One region of the Streptomyces noursei ATCC 11455 genome, then DNA from elsewhere that is predicted to be linked to it. Evidence: riboswitches for the same ligand, from Rfam matches in the RefSeq annotation. Region 1 holds a riboswitch; the other holds the start of a gene.
The links. A riboswitch is a leader RNA that binds a small molecule or an ion and turns the genes downstream of it on or off. The one in region 1 is predicted to bind glycine.
Positions count from the first base shown of each region.

Region 2: it holds a riboswitch for glycine, as region 1 does, so the genes downstream of both, gcvT (glycine cleavage system aminomethyltransferase GcvT) here and gcvP (aminomethyl-transferring glycine dehydrogenase) in region 1, are expected to answer to the same signal.

Region 1 is NZ_CP011533.1:7,762,162-7,770,471, reverse strand. Features, by position in the region: gene SNOUR_RS33130 (glutamate-cysteine ligase family protein) at 1-545, opposite strand, end outside; gene SNOUR_RS33125 (hypothetical protein) at 1,106-1,690, shown strand; gene SNOUR_RS33120 (DUF5999 family protein) at 2,029-2,235, shown strand; gene gcvP (aminomethyl-transferring glycine dehydrogenase) at 2,327-5,212, opposite strand; glycine riboswitch at 5,402-5,499, opposite strand; gene SNOUR_RS33110 (PRC-barrel domain-containing protein) at 5,563-5,997, shown strand; gene SNOUR_RS33105 (DNA polymerase IV) at 5,907-7,352, opposite strand; gene SNOUR_RS33100 (MerR family transcriptional regulator) at 7,430-8,035, opposite strand; gene SNOUR_RS33095 (bifunctional nuclease family protein) at 8,221-8,310, opposite strand, start outside.
Region 2 is NZ_CP011533.1:3,281,587-3,289,896, reverse strand. Features, by position in the region: gene glyA (serine hydroxymethyltransferase) at 132-1,391, opposite strand; gene gcvH (glycine cleavage system protein GcvH) at 1,458-1,835, opposite strand; gene gcvT (glycine cleavage system aminomethyltransferase GcvT) at 1,958-3,076, opposite strand; glycine riboswitch at 3,110-3,227, opposite strand; glycine riboswitch at 3,228-3,323, opposite strand; gene SNOUR_RS13580 (AAA family ATPase) at 3,601-4,389, shown strand; gene SNOUR_RS13575 (enhanced serine sensitivity protein SseB) at 4,515-5,360, shown strand; gene SNOUR_RS13570 (enhanced serine sensitivity protein SseB C-terminal domain-containing protein) at 5,414-6,202, shown strand; gene SNOUR_RS13565 (ABC transporter permease) at 6,615-7,613, shown strand; gene SNOUR_RS13560 (ABC transporter substrate-binding protein) at 7,693-8,310, shown strand, end outside.

The sequences.
Region 1 (8,310 bases):
GCGATCGACGGCGAGCGGGTGATCAGGCGCTCGACGCCCTGGATGTCGATGACGAAGTCCTCGCCGCGGGCGGCCCGCATCTGGTCGTTGAGCAGCACATAGCGGTCGTTGGCGGAGAGGCTGGCGACGGTGAGGTCGTCGGCGTTCAGGGTCGGCAGGATGCCGATCATGACGATGCGGGCGGCGACTTCCCGGGACTTTCGCTCCGCATAGCCGAGCCCGGTGCGGAGTTCTTCGGCGAGCTGGTCCAGTACGCGTCCGGACAATCGGTGCGGGGTGATGTTGACCTCTAGATTGCACTGCGCGAGTTCGGTCTGGAAATCGCCGCTGGCGATCCTTTCCAGGACCTGCGAGTTCAGCATGCGGGGGCGCCCGTCGGCGCCCGCGAGATTGAGCTCGATCTCCAGCCCCATGAGATTCTTGGGGCGGTCGAACCGCTTCTCCGTCAGGAGTCGCCGCAATCCCTCCAGGCAGTCGTGCAGCTTTCTTCGATAGCGCTCCCGGTCCACCAGGTCGTTCCCCTCCGCGGCGACCTTCTCCCCCATCGGCGGGTCCCTCCTAGGTGAACGGCTCGCGGCCACGGGCTGGTCGGTACCGCCCCCGGCACGCCGGGGTACGGGCTACGGTCGATGATGCCCCGGCAGTCTGATCGATAACGCCTCAAGGGCATGCCGGTACCGTTACTCTCAAAGAGCGCGCCCGAGGCATTTTCCAGGGGCATATCTGATCGGCCGACACCCACCGCAATTCGCTCGTAAAAAACACCGACGGGTTCCGGCCTACCGCTTCGTCGAAGAATTACGAGGTGGCCTCTCCCAGTTCCCGCCCAAAGCGGCGGAAATCACCCCGGATGGCGGACCGGATTCCATCTTGCCAGAAATCCACAAGGCGAGTAGCCGAAACACTTCCAGAACATATGTCGTATAAACTTCGCAGACGAGGCAGAGATTTGGCGCCCAGCGCGGCGGTGCCCCCATCGGTGCCCCGACACCGCTGCCGACCCGTCGGTCCGCAGTTGCGGTCGGCCAGGCTCTGACCCGCCCGCAGACAGCGCCGTCCGCACTGCCACGCTCCACCGTGTCTCCTAAGTGAGAGGCGACCCGCCATGCCGCTGCACGTTCCTCCCTCCCCTGCGCCCGCCCTGCGCAGCATCCTCAGTGCCCTCGGCTCCCCCACCGCGGTCCGCGAGGCCCCGGCCGCCGCGCTCCGCACCCATCAGGGGCCGCTGAGCCCCGACCACCCGCTGCCCGTGCACGTCTGGGACGACGTCAGCCAGGCCGGCCCGCCGCGCACCCGCCTCGCCGGCTGGCGTTTCCTGATCCGCGGTGGCGAGCGCGCCGTGGCCGCCGCCGAGGCCCGGCTGACCGCCGACGGCTGGACGTTCTCGCACTTCTGCGACGGCCCCTATGTCGCCGCGACCGAACGGGCCCTGCAGCAGGCCGAGTCGCTCACCGCGCCCTACCAGCCGCGCCTGCTGTCCGTGCCGGAGCTGTACATGCTCACCCTGTGGCTCCACCACGACCTCACCGCGGACGGCGCGGAGGGGATGCCCGCCGCTAGTGATCTCCTGGTGCCGCTGGCGCCCGCCCCGCCCGGGATCGCCTCCTACCTCCCGCAGCGGGTCGCCGACCTGCTGCCCCGTCTGACCCTCCGCCTGGGCCCGACGCCCCTGCTCCGCGAGCCGGCCTGACCGTCCGCCGCGGGCCCGCCGCGTCACGCGGTACGGAGGCCCCGCACCGCTCACGACACCCCGCACCCATGCGCCCCGTGACCTCTCCGGCCGCGGGGCGCACCACGCTGTGCGCCCCTGTGCGCCGGTAGCGCGCCAACGCCTGCGGGCGGGCGCGCAATTGGAAGCAACCGCCCGCACGGGTGACACGTCCGTATCGAGTGTGTAGCGCTGCTGCGAAATCCCTGCGGAATCCCGTCCGTAGGGCAAGACTGGGACCGACAGGAAACGGGGGAGCGGCCATGAGCATCGCATCGAGCCGCACGACGTTCACCACTCCGCAGCGAAAGACATTTTCCATGTGCCAGCATCAACCGCCATGCCCATCAGCCGACTCCACCGACCGGGAGGCCGCCCAGCTGGTGGCGCACCACCCGGAGCAGGGCTGGAGCCTGCTGTGCAACGGCGTCCTGCTCTTCGAGGACACCGGTGAGCTGCTGCCGGACGGGCAGGTTATCGCGCCGCATCGGCCGGTCGACCCGCCGCGGGTCACCGCCGCCGCGTGACCCCGCAGTCACCCGGCACGTACACCAGGGCCCCCGGCGCATCCGCCGAGGGCCCTTGATGTTGCCACCGGTCACCGGTGGCGGGGGGTGATCAGACGTCGTACTCGTCCAGCGGCGGGCAGGAGCAGACGAGGTTGCGGTCACCGAAGGCACCGTCGATCCGGCGCACCGGCGGCCAGTACTTCTGCGCGGCGTTGACGCCGGCAGGGAAGACGGCCTCCTCGCGGCTGTAGGGGTGGTTCCACTCGCCGCCGAGCGCCGCCGCGGTGTGCGGGGCGTTGCGCAGCGGGTTGTCGTCCTTGTCCCACTCCCCCGAACCGACCTTCTCGATCTCCGCGCGGATGGCGATCATCGCGTCGCAGAACCGGTCCAGCTCGGTCAGGTCCTCGCTCTCGGTCGGCTCGATCATCAGCGTGCCGGCCACGGGGAAGGACATCGTCGGCGCGTGGAAGCCGTAGTCGATGAGCCGCTTGGCGACGTCGTCGATGCTCACTCCGGTCGCCTTGGTCAGCGGTCGGACGTCGACGATGCACTCGTGGGCGACCAGTCCGCCGGGGCCGGTGTAGAGCACCGGGTAGTGCGGCTCCAGGCGCTTGGCGATGTAGTTGGCGCCGAGCACCGCGACCTGGGTGGCGCGCTTGAGGCCCGCACCGCCCATGAGGCGGACGTACGTCCACGAGATCGGCAGGATGCCGGCCGAGCCCCAGGGGGCGGCGGAGATCGGCCCGACGCCGGTCTCCGGGCCCGCGGTGGGCTGCAGCGGGTGGTTGGGCAGGTACGGCGCCAGGTGGGCGCGGACCGCGACCGGGCCGACGCCGGGGCCGCCGCCGCCGTGCGGGATGCAGAACGTCTTGTGCAGGTTGAGGTGCGAGACGTCGCCGCCGAACTTCCCGGGCTCGGCCAGGCCGACCAGGGCGTTGAGGTTGGCGCCGTCCACGTAGACCTGACCGCCGGCCTCGTGCACCGTCGCGCAGATCTGGGTGATGTGCTCCTCGAACACGCCGTGGGTGGACGGGTAGGTGACCATCAGGACGGCCAGTTCGTCCCGGTGCTTCTCGATCTTGGCGTGCAGGTCGTCGATGTCGACCTCGCCGTCCGCACCGGTCTTGACGACGACGACCTTCATGCCGGCCATCACGGCGCTGGCGGCGTTGGTGCCGTGCGCCGACGACGGGATCAGGCAGACGGTGCGCTGCTCGTCCCCGTTGGCGCGGTGGTAGGCGCGGACCGCGAGCAGACCGGCCAGCTCGCCCTGGGAGCCGGCGTTGGGCTGGATGGACACCTTGTCGTAGCCGGTGACCGCGGCCAGCTGCTCCTCCAGTTCCTGGATGAGCGTGAGGTAGCCCTGGGCCTGGTCTGCGGGGGCGAAGGGGTGCAGCTGACCGAACTCGGGCCAGGTGACCGGCTCCATCTCGGTGGTGGCGTTCAGCTTCATCGTGCAGGAGCCGAGCGGGATCATGCCCCGGTCCAGCGCGTAGTCCTTGTCGGCGAGGGTGCGCAGGTAGCGCAGCATCGCGGTCTCGGAGCGGTGCTGGTGGAAGACCGGGTGGCCGAGGTAGTCGTCGGTGCGCAGCAGGGACTGCGGCAGGCTCTCCTCGACGGTCGCGTCCAGCGCTTCGATGTCGCCCTGGATGCCGAACGCGCCCCAGACGCCGGTGAGCTGGGCGCGCCCGGTGGTCTCGTCGCAGGCGATGCCGACCAGGTCGGCGTCGACCTCGCGGAGGTTGATGCCGGCCTCGCGGGCGGCGGCGACGACCTCGGCGGCCCGGCCGGGCACCCGTGCGGTCAGGGTGTCGAAGTAGACGTCGTGGACGAGCTCGACCCCGCCGGCCCGCAGGCCCGCGGCGAGGATCGTGGCGTAGCGGTGGGTGCGCCGGGCGATGGTCCGCAGCCCGTCGGGGCCGTGGTAGACGGCGTACATCCCGGCCATGACGGCGAGCAGCACCTGCGCGGTGCAGATGTTGCTGGTGGCCTTCTCGCGGCGGATGTGCTGCTCGCGGGTCTGCAGCGCCAGGCGGTATGCCTTGTTGCCGTCGGCGTCGACGGAGACGCCCACCAGACGGCCGGGCAGGCTGCGGGCGTACTGCTCGCGGACGGCCATGTAGCCGGCGTGCGGGCCTCCGAAGCCCATCGGGACGCCGAAGCGCTGGCTGGTGCCGACCGCGATGTCCGCGCCGAGCTCACCGGGCGGGGTGAGCAGCGTCAGCGCGAGCAGGTCGGCGGCGACGGTGACGATCGCGCCCAGCTCGTGCGCCCGCTCGATCACCGCGCGCGGGTCGCGCACCGCGCCGGACGCGCCCGGGTACTGGAGCAGCACACCGAAGACGCCGCGCTCGGCGATCTCCTCGGGGATGCCGTCGGACAGGTCGGCGACCACGACCTCCACACCGGTCGGTTCAGCCCGGGCCCGGATCACGGCGACGGTCTGCGGCAGACAGTCGGCGTCGACCAGGAAGACGCCCTGCTTGACCTTGCCGACCCGGCGGGAGAGCGCCATCGCCTCGGCGGCGGCGGTGCCCTCGTCCAGCAGCGACGCACCGGAGGTGGGCAGTCCGGTCAGGTCGGCGACGACGGTCTGGAAGTTCAGCAGGGCCTCCAGGCGACCCTGCGAGATCTCCGGCTGGTAGGGCGTGTAGGCCGTGTACCAGGAGGGGTTCTCCATGACGTTGCGCAGGATCACCGGCGGCGTGAAGGTGCCGTAGTAGCCGAGCCCGATCATGGGCGACAGCACCTGGTTGCGGTCGGCGAGCGCGCGCAGCTCGGCCAGGACCTCGGCCTCGGTGCGGCCCTCCGGCAGACCGAGTGCCTCGGTGCTCTTGATCACGTCGGGCACGGCGGTGGCCGTGAGTTCGTCCAGCGATCCGAAGCCGACCTGCGCGAGCATCTTCGCCTGCGCCTCGTGGTCGGGGCCGACGTGCCGCTGCTCGAACGGGATGCCCCGCTCCAGCTCGGTCAGGGAGATGCGGTGGGTGTTCATCTGCGGGGGCCTCCTGGTCAGTACGACCTACGAGGGGCACCACGGCGCTGGTGCCCGGACGGCCTCCCCCTCTGTCATCTCAACCTGAGAGCTTCACCGGTCCGCGGGCTGCGGTCCGGCTTTCACCGTCGGTGAGGAGGGGTTCCGGCATGGTGCCTGTCCGTGGCCCGCCCTGCTTTCCAGAGTGACCTCGTCCATGCGGTACGTGTGCCTGAGAGATTCCGGGGAGGATTTGCTCCTTCGGCGCCCTGGTCGCGAACGACAAAGGACTCTCCCGCATGGGGTCGACGGCCAATCGCCAGCCTACCAGCGCACCGCCGAAACGATCCTTCGAGTGGCCGGGGCATGAAATGTGCCGTTTCGTAGTGGTCACAAGGCAGTTGCGACCACGTGGAGGGACCGTGCAAACCGATATCGATCCCCGGAGCCTCATCGGCCGCAAAGCGTTCGACCGGAACGGCGCGAAAATAGGGACCGTCGACGAGGTGTACCTCGACGACGCGACGGGCGAACCGGAGTGGGCGGCCGTCCGCACCGGCCTGTTCAGCCGGGATGCGTTCGTCCCCTTGGAACCGAGCAAGATGGTCGGCGACAGCCTGCACATCCCCTACGACCGGAAGCTGATCAAGGACGCCCCGGACTTCGGCGTCGGCCGGCACCTCTCCCCCGAGCAGGAGCTCCAGCTCTACCACCACTACCGCCTGGATATCTCCTCACCGGCCTCCGACTCCGCCTCGCCCGCCGGCGACACCGACTTCGGGCGGATCGCCGGCGCGGACGACTGATCCGGCCCGCCGATCAGCGGCAGGGGCTCGCCCGGCCGCAGCGCCGGATCGTCGACGGTGAAGGTCCGCACCCGCCCCGGTGCGGACCATGGCGTCTCGAACCGTACGGTCACCCTCCCCAGGCCACTGCCCTGCACCCACCCGGCGCCGAACTCCTCGTGGACCACGTCCAGCCCCGGATACCAGCGCCGCGGCAGCTCCACGCCGGCCTCCGGCTCGCCCGCCGCCTCCTCGGCCGGCTCCGCGGCCCCGCCCGCCGCCTGCTCCTCGGCCTCCCGCTCCGTGGCCAGCTGGGCGAAGAGGTCCTCCTGCGTGAAGTCGGCCAGCCCGGTCACCCCCACGCCCAGCAGCCGCACCCCGCCCGTGGTGTCCACCGTCTCCAGCAGCCGCACCGCGGCCTCCCGGACGACGGCCGGGTCGTCGGTGGGCCCGCGCAGCGTCTCGGACCGGGTCAGCGTCGAGAAGTCGTAGTTCCGGACCTTGATCACCACCGTGCGCCCGGACCGCCCGGCCGCCCGCAGCCGCCCCACGCACCGGTCGGCCAGCCTCAGCACCTCGTTCCGCACCCGCGTCCGGTCGGTCAGATCGACCTCGAAGGTGTCCTCCACCGACACCGACTTCGCGTCCCGCTCGGCCACCACCGGCCGGTCGTCCTGCCCCAGCGCCATCGCGTACAGCCCGGTGCCGTGCGCCTTGCCCAGCAGCCGCACCAGCTCCGCCTCGCCGGCCTCCGCGGTCTCCGCGACGGTGTGGATCCCGGCCCGGCGCAGCGTCTCGGCCGTCGCCGGCCCGACCCCGGGCAGCGTCCGCACCGGCATCGGCCCGAGCAGCTCCCGCTCGGTGCCGGGCTCGATCACCACCAGGCCGTCCGGTTTCGCCGCCTCGGACGCGATCTTGGCGAGCATCTTGGCGCCGGCCAGCCCCACCGAACCGGTCAGCCCCGTGGCCGCCCGGATGTCGCGCCGCAGCTGCTCCCCCACCGCCCGCACCGCGGCCGTCTCCGCCGGCACCCCGCCCGCCTCCAGGTCCACGAAGGCTTCGTCCAGGCTCAGCGGCTCGACGAGCGGCGAGAGCGCCCGCAGCAGCTCCATGACCGTGTCACTCACTTGGCGGTACAGCGTGAACCGCGGACTGAGATAGGCGGCGTTGGGACACAGCCGACGCGCCTGCCCCGTCGGCATCGCCGAGCGCACCCCGAAGACCCGCGCCTCGTACGAGGCCGTGGCGACCACGCCGCGCGGCCCGATCCCGCCGACGACCACGGGCTTTCCCCGCAGGCTCGGCTTGGCCGCCTGCTCGGCGGCCGCATAGAACGCATCCATGTCCAGATGCAGGATCGTCGGCGCACGTCTCACACCACTGATGCTGCCGCACACCACTGACAATCGACCCGATCCCGGGCCGGCAAGGCCCGCCGGTCGCCGGTCGTCCGTCAGCCGGCCCGATTCCGCCGCCGCGCCAACTCGTCGTGCGGGTTCTTCCCGATCAGCGTCTCGCCGGTGTCCACCCGCTCACCGTGGAGCTGCGACAGTGTGCCCTCCACGTCCCGCCACACCACGCCCACGGCGATCCCGAAGACCCCCTGGCCGCCCTGGAGCAGATCCACGACCTGGTCGGGCGAGGTGCACTCGTAGACCGTCGCCCCGTCGCTCATCAGCGTCATCCGCGTCAGGTCGTCCAGCCCGCGCGCCCGCAGGTGCTGGACGGCGGTGCGGATGTTCTGCAGCGACACCCCGGTGTCCAGCAGCCGCTTGACGATCTTCAGGACGACGACGTCCCGGAAGCTGTAGAGCCGCTGGGTCCCGGACCCGTAGGCCGGCCGGATGCTGGGCTCCACCAGGCCCGTGCGCGCCCAATAGTCCAGCTGTCGGTAGGTGATGCCCGCCGCCGCACACGCGGTCGGTCCGCGGTAGCCGATGTTCTCCGCCTCGCGGGCCCCCGACATCGCAGCGGCCTGTACCGGGCCACGGTTCGCCGCCGCGCCCCTGTGGAGCGGCAATGCCCCTTCCGCCGCCGTACCGTCGCCGGTGATTGCCACGCCGCCCTCCGTCCTCCACGTCCCGGACGGGACCTGCCTTATCGACGGTATGCAGTCACTCGGGGTGCGTCAACGATCGCCGCGCTCGCCACGCCGAGTGATAATCACCCTACGAGTGGTTTCTCGTGACTTGTCGCGGGGAAGGGATTACAGGTTGGCCGGAAACAGGTGGTTCGCTTGGCCGATCACTGGTTGGTGCCGAAGTCCTCCGGCGAGATCTGGTCGAGGAACTCGCGGAACTTCTCCACCTCGTCCTCCTGCTCGTCGGGGATGGC
Region 2 (8,310 bases), 4.5 Mb from region 1:
AGGGTGTCCGGGGCGGGGAAAAGGGGGTGCGACCGCCGGTCGGGCCGGGGCTCGTCGGGGCGGCGGCGGGCCGGCGGACCGGTCCGCCGCCGCTGGTCACCGGGGGCCGTGGCGCCCCGGTGACCGACCCGTCACAGCGACGGGTACAGCGGGTACTTCTCCGCCAGGGCGGTGACCCGGGCCTTGAGCGCCTCGCGGTCGTAGCTGGGCTTGAGCGCCTCGGCGATGATGTCGGCGACCTCGCGGAAGTCCTCGGCCTGGAAGCCGCGGGTGGCCAGGGCCGGGGTGCCGATCCGCAGGCCGGAGGTGACCATCGGGGGCCGCGGGTCGTTCGGGATGGCGTTGCGGTTGACGGTGATGCCGACCTCGTGGAGGCGGTCCTCGGCCTGCTGGCCGTCGAGAGCCGAGTCCCGCAGGTCGACCAGGACGAGGTGGACGTCGGTGCCGCCGGAGAGCACCGAGACGCCGTGCTCCTTGACGTCGTCCTGGATCAGGCGCTCGGCCAGGATCCTGGCGCCCTCCAGGGTCCGCTGCTGGCGCTCCTTGAACTCCTCCGACGCGGCGACCTTGAAGGACACCGCCTTGGCGGCGATCACGTGCTCCAGCGGACCGCCCTGCTGCCCCGGGAAGACCGCGGAGTTGATCTTCTTGGCCAGCTCGGCGGTGGAGAGGATCACACCGCCGCGGGGGCCGCCCAGCGTCTTGTGCGTGGTCGTGGTCACGACGTGGGCGTGCGGCACGGGGGAGGGGTGCAGCCCCGCGGCCACCAGGCCGGCGAAGTGCGCCATGTCGACCATCAGGTACGCGCCGACCTCGTCCGCGATCCGGCGGAAGGCGGCGAAGTCGAGCTGGCGCGGGTAGGCGGACCAGCCGGCGACGATCAGCTTGGGGCGGTGCTCCTTGGCGAGGCGCTCGACCTCCTCCATGTCGACCAGGTTGGTCTTCTCGTCGACGTGGTAGGGCACCACGTTGTAGAGCTTGCCGGAGAAGTTGATCTTCATGCCGTGGGTCAGGTGCCCACCGTGGGCGAGGTTCAGACCCAGGATGGTGTCGCCCGGCTTGATCAGCGCGAACATCGCGGCGGCGTTGGCCTGCGCGCCGGAGTGCGGCTGGACGTTGGCGGCCTCGGCGCCGAAGAGCGCCTTGATCCGGTCGATGGCGATCTGCTCGACGACGTCGACGTGCTCACAGCCGCCGTAGTAGCGGCGGCCCGGGTAGCCCTCGGCGTACTTGTTGGTCAGGACCGAGCCCTGGGCCTCCATGACGGCGACCGGGGCGAAGTTCTCCGACGCGATCATTTCGAGGGTGGACTGCTGACGGTGCAGCTCGGCGTCGACGGCGGCGGCGACGTCGGGGTCGAGCTCGTGCAGGGAGCTGTTCAGAAGCGACATGGGACTTCCTGGAGAGAGGGGGAGCGGGCGGGGCGCCGCGGCCCCGCCCGTGCGGTGGCGGGAGGGTCAGCCGGCGGCGAAGGCGGTGTACTCGTCGGCCGTGAGCAGGTCCTCCGGCTCGCCGCTGATCTTGACCTTGAACAGCCAACCGCCCTCGAACGGGGCGGAGTTCACCAGCGAGGGGTCGGCGACGACGTCCTCGTTGACCTCGGTGATCTCGCCGTCCACCGGCGAGTAGAGGTCGCTGACCGACTTGGTCGACTCCAGCTCGCCGCAGGACTCGCCCGCGGTGACGGTGGCCCCGACCTCGGGGAGCTGCACGAAGACGACGTCGCCGAGCGCGTTCGCCGCGTGCTCGGTGATGCCGACCGTCGAGACGCCGCCCTCGGCGTCCGACAGCCACTCGTGCTCCTTGCTGTAGCGCAGCTGCTGGGGGTTGTCCATGGCTCGATTCTCCTGTACGCGGGGGTGTGATCGTGAATGGGGTCTTGCCCAGTGAGACACGTCGTGCCGGACGCAACGGCGCAGGTCCGCGACGGGCACCGCGGACTCGCCGGCGCCGTCGGCTACTTCTGCCGCTTGTAGAAGGGCAGCGCGACGACCTCGTACGGCTCGTGCGTGCCGCGGATGTCCACCCGGACGCCCTCCGCGCCCGGCGCGGCGTACTCGGCGTCGACGTACGCCATGGCGATCGGCTTGCCGAGGGTCGGGGAGGGCGCCCCCGAGGTGACCTCGCCGATCACCGTGCCGTCGGCGGCGACGACCGGGTAGCCGGCGCGCGGCACCCGGCGCCCCTCGGCGACCAGACCCACCAGCTTGCGCGGCGGGTTCTGCTCGGCGCGCTCCGCGGCCCCTTCAAGCGCCGCGCGCCCGACGAAGTCGCCCTCCTTCTCGAACTTCACGACCCGGCCCAGGCCCGCGTCGAAGGGGGTGAGCGCGGTCGTCAGCTCGTGCCCGTACAGCGGCATACCCGCCTCCAGGCGCAGGGTGTCGCGGCAGGACAGTCCGCACGGGACCAGTCCGACGTCCCGGCCCGCCTCGGTCAGCGCCTCCCACACCGCGACCGCGTCGGCCGGCCGGACGAACAGCTCGAAGCCGTCCTCGCCGGTGTACCCGGTCCGGGCGATCAGCGCCTGCACGCCGGCGACCGTGCCGGGCAGGCCGGCGTAGTACTTCAGCCCGTCCAGGTCGGCGTCGGTGAGCTTCTTGAGGATGCCGGGGGACTCCGGGCCCTGCACCGCGACCAGCGCATAGGCGTCCCGGTCGTCGCGGACCGCGGCGTCGAAGCCCGCCTGCCGCGCGGCCAGCGCGTCCAGCACCACCTGGGCGTTGGAGGCGTTGGCGACGACCATGAACTCCCGCTCGTCGAGGCGGTAGACGATCAGGTCGTCGAGGATGCCGCCGTCGGCGGCGCAGATCATCGTGTAGCGGGCCCGCCCGACCTTCAGGGCGCCGATGTTGCCGACCAGCGCGTGGTCCAGCAGCGCGCCGGCCTGCGGACCGGTGACGGTGATCTCGCCCATGTGGGAGAGGTCGAACAGGCCGGCACGGGTGCGGACCGCGACATGCTCCTCGCGTTCGCTGCTGTAGCGCAGCGGCATGTCCCAGCCGGCGAAGTCGGTCATGGTCGCGCCGAGCGCGCGGTGCGTGGCATCCAGCGCGGTACGGCGGGGGGCTTCAGTCATCGTTCCGGGCTCCCAGGCATGGGTGACAAGACGGTCTCCCCATCTGTCATCGGAACCTGAGAGGTTCACCGGGAGCCCACGAACGGGCCCGGTTTGCACCTTGGGTGGAGCCGCCCCTTCAGCCAGGCAGTGGCTCGCTTTTCAGATCTGCCTCGCCCGCGCGGTATAGGGGCCTGAGAGATTCAAGGGAGGACTTGCTCCTTCGGCGCCCCGCCGTGGCGGCCGGGGACTCTCCCGCGCGGATTCAAGCGGCCGGTATGGAGTTGGGCTGGCTGTTGCACGAGTGACCTTCCGGTGTGCCCGTGGCGGCCACATCATTACACGGGATCGCCGGATACAGGAGCCCCGGCCGGCATCCCGTCCCCGCCCACCCGCACCGCGGCCCGGATCCGGGACCCGCCCGCGGACCGCCGGATCCGGTGGCGCCGGACGCCGTCGCCTTGCTGCCCATTACCTTTTCTTGACACTCTGCGGGCAGGTCGGGTCCCGAACCCGGCCTGAGCCGACGGGGAGGGGCGATCACGGTGCACAGCGAAGCGGCATACGCGACGACGGCGGGGACGGCACCCGGGCCCGCGCCCGAGCCCGCGCCTGCCGGGCCCCGGGCGGCGCGCCGCCCGCGCCCCACCGCCCGCCCCGACCGGGTCCGGATCACCGACCTCCGCGACGGCGCCCGCGCCCCCCGCACCGCGCTCCGCTTCGCACCCGGCGATCTGATCGTGGTCTCCGGCCTGCCCGGCAGCGGCAAGAGCACCCTGATGCAGCGGGTGCTGCCGACGCTCGACGGCCGCGGTGACCCGGTGTACCGCATCGACTCCCAGGACAGCCGGGAGCGTTGGGAGCGGGGCCGGCTGCGGCACCTGCCGTACGCGCTCTACCGCCCGCTGGTCCGGGCCGCGCACTATCGCGCCCTGCGCCGGGCGCTGCGCTCCGGCGGCAGCGTGGTGGTGCACGACTGCGGGACGCTGGCGTGGGTGCGCCGTTGGCTCGTCCGGACGGCCCGGCGCGACGGCCGGGGCCTGCACCTGGTGCTGCTCGACGTGCCGCCCGGGACGGCGCTGGGCGGCCAACGGGCGCGCGGCCGCGGGGTGTCGCGGTACGCCTTCGCCCGGCACCGCCGGGCGGTGCGCCGGCTGGTCGCCCGCGCCGAGGAGGCCCGGCTGCCCGCGGGCTTCCGCTCCGCGGTGCTGCTGGACCGGTCCGCCGCCGGGGTCCTGGAGCGCGTCACGTTCACCGCCCGCGTCCGCCCCGCTGGTGCGCCCGCCGCGGACGCCACCGGCTACGGGGAACGGCCCTCGGGGACCGTCCGGTAGATCAGGGCGGGGCCCGGTCCGCCGGAGGGGCCCGGGCCCGTTAGGGTCTGACCCACCGGGGCGGGCCCATGGACCCGCCCCCAGGGTCAGGGGCCGGGCAGCGCGGCCAGTAATGGGTGGGTGAGATGAACTATCCGGACAATTACCCGCAGCACGGTGGTCCGGTGCCGGGGCACGTCCCGGACGCGGGGATACCGCAGTTGGCCTGGCCGGCCAACGAGCTGGAGGAGGTGCTGGCCGCGTCGGTCGGGCACCCCGAGGCCGGTGGCCGGATCGTCGAGGTGCTGGGCCGCAGCCGGGTGTGGGTGCCGCTGCCCGAGAGCGGCGGCCCGGAGAGCGCCGGCTTCGGCGCGGCCGGCCTGGACCTGCCGACCGTCGAGCTCGGCGGCGCCGCCTACGTTCCGGTCTTCAGCTCCGAGCAGGAGTTCCTGCGGGTCGTCGGGCCGCACATGTCGTACACCGTCGCGCCCGCCCGGGAGTTCGCCCGCGGGCTGCCGCCGCTGCTGGGCATCGCGGTCAATCCGGACGGCACCGTCGGCGTCCCGCTGCCGCCGCCCGCGGTGGCCGAAATGTGTCGTGCCGGACGGACCGAACTGGACGGCCCGCAGGGCGGCGGCGCCCGGGTGCGGCTCTTCGAACCGGACTGGCAGGACGAGCCGGTGGACTTCCTGGCCGCCGCCGGCCTGGCGTTCTCCGAGGCCGGATGCGTGCTGACCGCCCGCCGCGCGCTGGCCAGCGTCGAGGGCGACACGCCGGCACTCTTCGTCGGGGTGCAGGTGGAGGTCGCCCCGGAGCGGCTGCACGACGGCGGCGCCCGCGACGAGGTGCTGACCGCGCTGGGGCGGGCGCTGGGCCAGGTGCCGGTGCCCTGGCCGGTCCAGCTCGTCCTGCTCGACATCGCCCAGGGCGACCCGGTCGCCGACTGGATGCTGGAGCGCGTGCGGCCCTTCTACACCCGGGACCACTCGTAAGCTGGTGGAACGACGGGCGGGCGCGGGCCCTGCCGGGAGAAGGGACGGACCACGTGAGCGCCGGTGCGCATCAGGGAGCGGCGGCCGACCAGGTCGAGCAGATGCTGCGACAGGTCTCGCCCGGGCGCTATGACGCCTACGAGGCGCTGCTGGGCGCCCTCGCGCACGGGCAGGTCTGGATGCTCCTGTGGCACGGCCGGGCCGGACAACCCGACGCGCAGTACGGCAACATGGAGGTCGACGGGCTGGGGTACGCCCCCTGCGTGACTTCCGCGGCCGAGCTCGCCGCCTCCGGCTGGACCCGCGACCACGAACTCGTCAGCGGCCCCGAGATCGCCGCCTCGCTCTTCCCCGACCGCTGGGGGCTGTGGCTGAATCCGCACGCCCCCGGCGGCGGCGTCGGCATCCCCTGGCTCGACCTGCGCCGGATCGCCGCCGGCCTCGACCGACTGCCCGCCGGACCGCTGCGGATCTCCGAACCGGTCATCGACATCCCGCAGTTCTACGCCCTGCTCGCGCAGAACGCCCACCGGACGCCCCCCGTGCGGTCGTTGCGTCGGGCTTGGGTGCAACCCGCCCTCGGCGCCCCGTATCTGGCGATCGGGCTGGATCTGTACGACACCGGGCAGCCGTCGGTGGACGCCGCGCGGATGATGATCCAGCAGTCGATGGGCGCCGTGCCGGACGGTCTGCCGGTCTCCACGGTCGCCATGAACGACGAGTACGACCCGGTCGGGATGTGGATGCGGGCGTGCGCCCGTCCGTTCTTCGACCGCGACGGCTACGCCCAGCCGCCGGTTCCCGGACCCACCTACGGTTACGGCTACCCGCGCCCCTATTGACGCCGACGGGTGCCCGCGGCGGGCACCCGCCCGCTGCCGTTCTTGGCCTGAATTCCCCCTTTCCGCACGGCGGTTGACGCCTCTTCCGACCGCCTCGCGCACCGCTGAGTCCGCCCTGGTGTTCGTATAACGGAAAGCCGCGGACCACATCACAGTTACGCATCCATTCACCGTCAGGGCTGGTGAGTGATCGCGAGTCGGATGAAGACTCCCGGCATCGAGGACCTCGGTCCTTTGTACGAGCGCCATCCCCCACCGACGTCACGCACGCTTCCGACACGTCCGCAGCGCCAACTCCCGCGCGACCTGGCGGAGATGGCGGCCGGGGGACACACCAGTGAGGTAGAAACCAGGCCGCCACCGCGGCGCGCACAGGTCGGCCACCGTCGGCCGGGAGGGGTTCTGATCCACCGTGACCGCACCGATCGAGACCACCGGGGCGGCTGCGCAGGCGCAGCCGGAAGCGGTGCTGGAAGGCGTGGAGAGCAAGCGGATCGAGGGGCGCTCGCTCGGCCAGATCGCCTGGCTGCGCTTCCGCCGCGACAAGGTCGCGATGGCGGGTGCCATCGTTGTCATCCTGCTCATCCTGACCGCCGCGCTCTCCCGGCCCCTGCAGCACCTGTTCGGCCTGGACCCCAACCAGCCGCACCAGGACCTGATCGACCCCAACACCACGCTTCCCAAGGGCGACTTCGGCGGGATGAGCGCCGACCACCTCTTGGGCGTGGACCCCAAGTTCGGCCGTGACCTGCTCTCCCGGATCCTGGAGGGCTCCTGGGTCTCGCTGCTGGTGGCCTTCGGCGCCACGCTGCTGTCGGTGGCCATCGGCACCGTCCTCGGCGTCGTCGCCGGCTTCTACCGCGGCCGGGTGGACGCGTTCATCAGCCGCATGATGGACGTCTTCCTGGCCTTCCCGCTGCTGCTCTTCGCCATCGCGATCTCCGCGTCGCTGCAGGGCGGCGCCTTCGGCCTGGACGGTCTGCCGCTGCACATCTCGGTGCTGATCTTCGTGATCGGCTTCTTCAACTGGCCCTACATGGGCCGGATCGTGCGGGCCCAGACCCTCTCGCTGCGGGAGCGGGAGTTCGTGGCCGCCGCCCGCGGCCTGGGTGCCCGCGGGCCGTTCATCCTCTTCAGGGAACTCCTGCCCAACCTGGTGGGGCCGGTCATCGTCTACTCGACGCTGCTGATCCCCTCCAACATCCTCTTCGAGGCGGCGCTGAGCTTCCTGGGCGTCGGTATCCAGCCACCCCAGTCGTCCTGGGGCGGCACGCTCACCCAGGCGGTCAAGTACTACGAGGTCGACCCCCAGTACATGATCGTCCCCGGTCTCGCGATCTTCGTCACCGTGCTCGCGTTCAACCTGCTCGGTGACGGTCTGAGGGACGCGCTGGACCCGCGCGGCCGCTGATCCGGCCGCCCGCCCGGCACCTCACTTCCAGCCGTTTCGATCTGACGTTTCTCGACGAACGAAGGGGACACCGAGCATCATGCGAAGGTCACTTCCGGTCGCGACTGTCGCGGCCATCACCTGTGCGGGCCTTTTGCTGGCCGGCTGCAGCGGAAAGGGCTCCTCCGGCAGTTCGGCCGGGGCCAACGCCGCCACCAAGGGCGTCGTCAACGCCTCGGACGAGAAGGGGGGCACCCTCACCTACGCGATGAGCGACGCCCCCGAGTCCTTCGACCCGGGCAACACCTACTACGCCTTCGTCTACAACTTCAGCCGCCTGTACGCGCGTCCGCTCACCACCTTCAAGCCCGGTCCCGGCACCAAGGGCAACGAGCTGGTCCCGGACCTCGCCGAGTCGTTGGGCAAGCCCAGCGACGGCGGCAAGACCTGGACGTACAAGCTGCGCAAGGGCGTCAAGTTCGAGGACGGCAACCCCGTCACCTCCCAGGACGTCAAGTACGCGGTGGAGCGCAGCAACTTCGCCCGCGACATCCTCTCCCTGGGCCCGAACTACTTCCAGCAGTTCCTGGTGGACAACGACGGCGGCTACAAGGGCCCCTACAAGGACAAGAGCAAGGAAGGGCTCAAGTCCATAGAGACGCCCGACGCGCAGACGATCGTCTTCCATCTGAAGAAGCCGTTCGCGGAGTTCGACCAG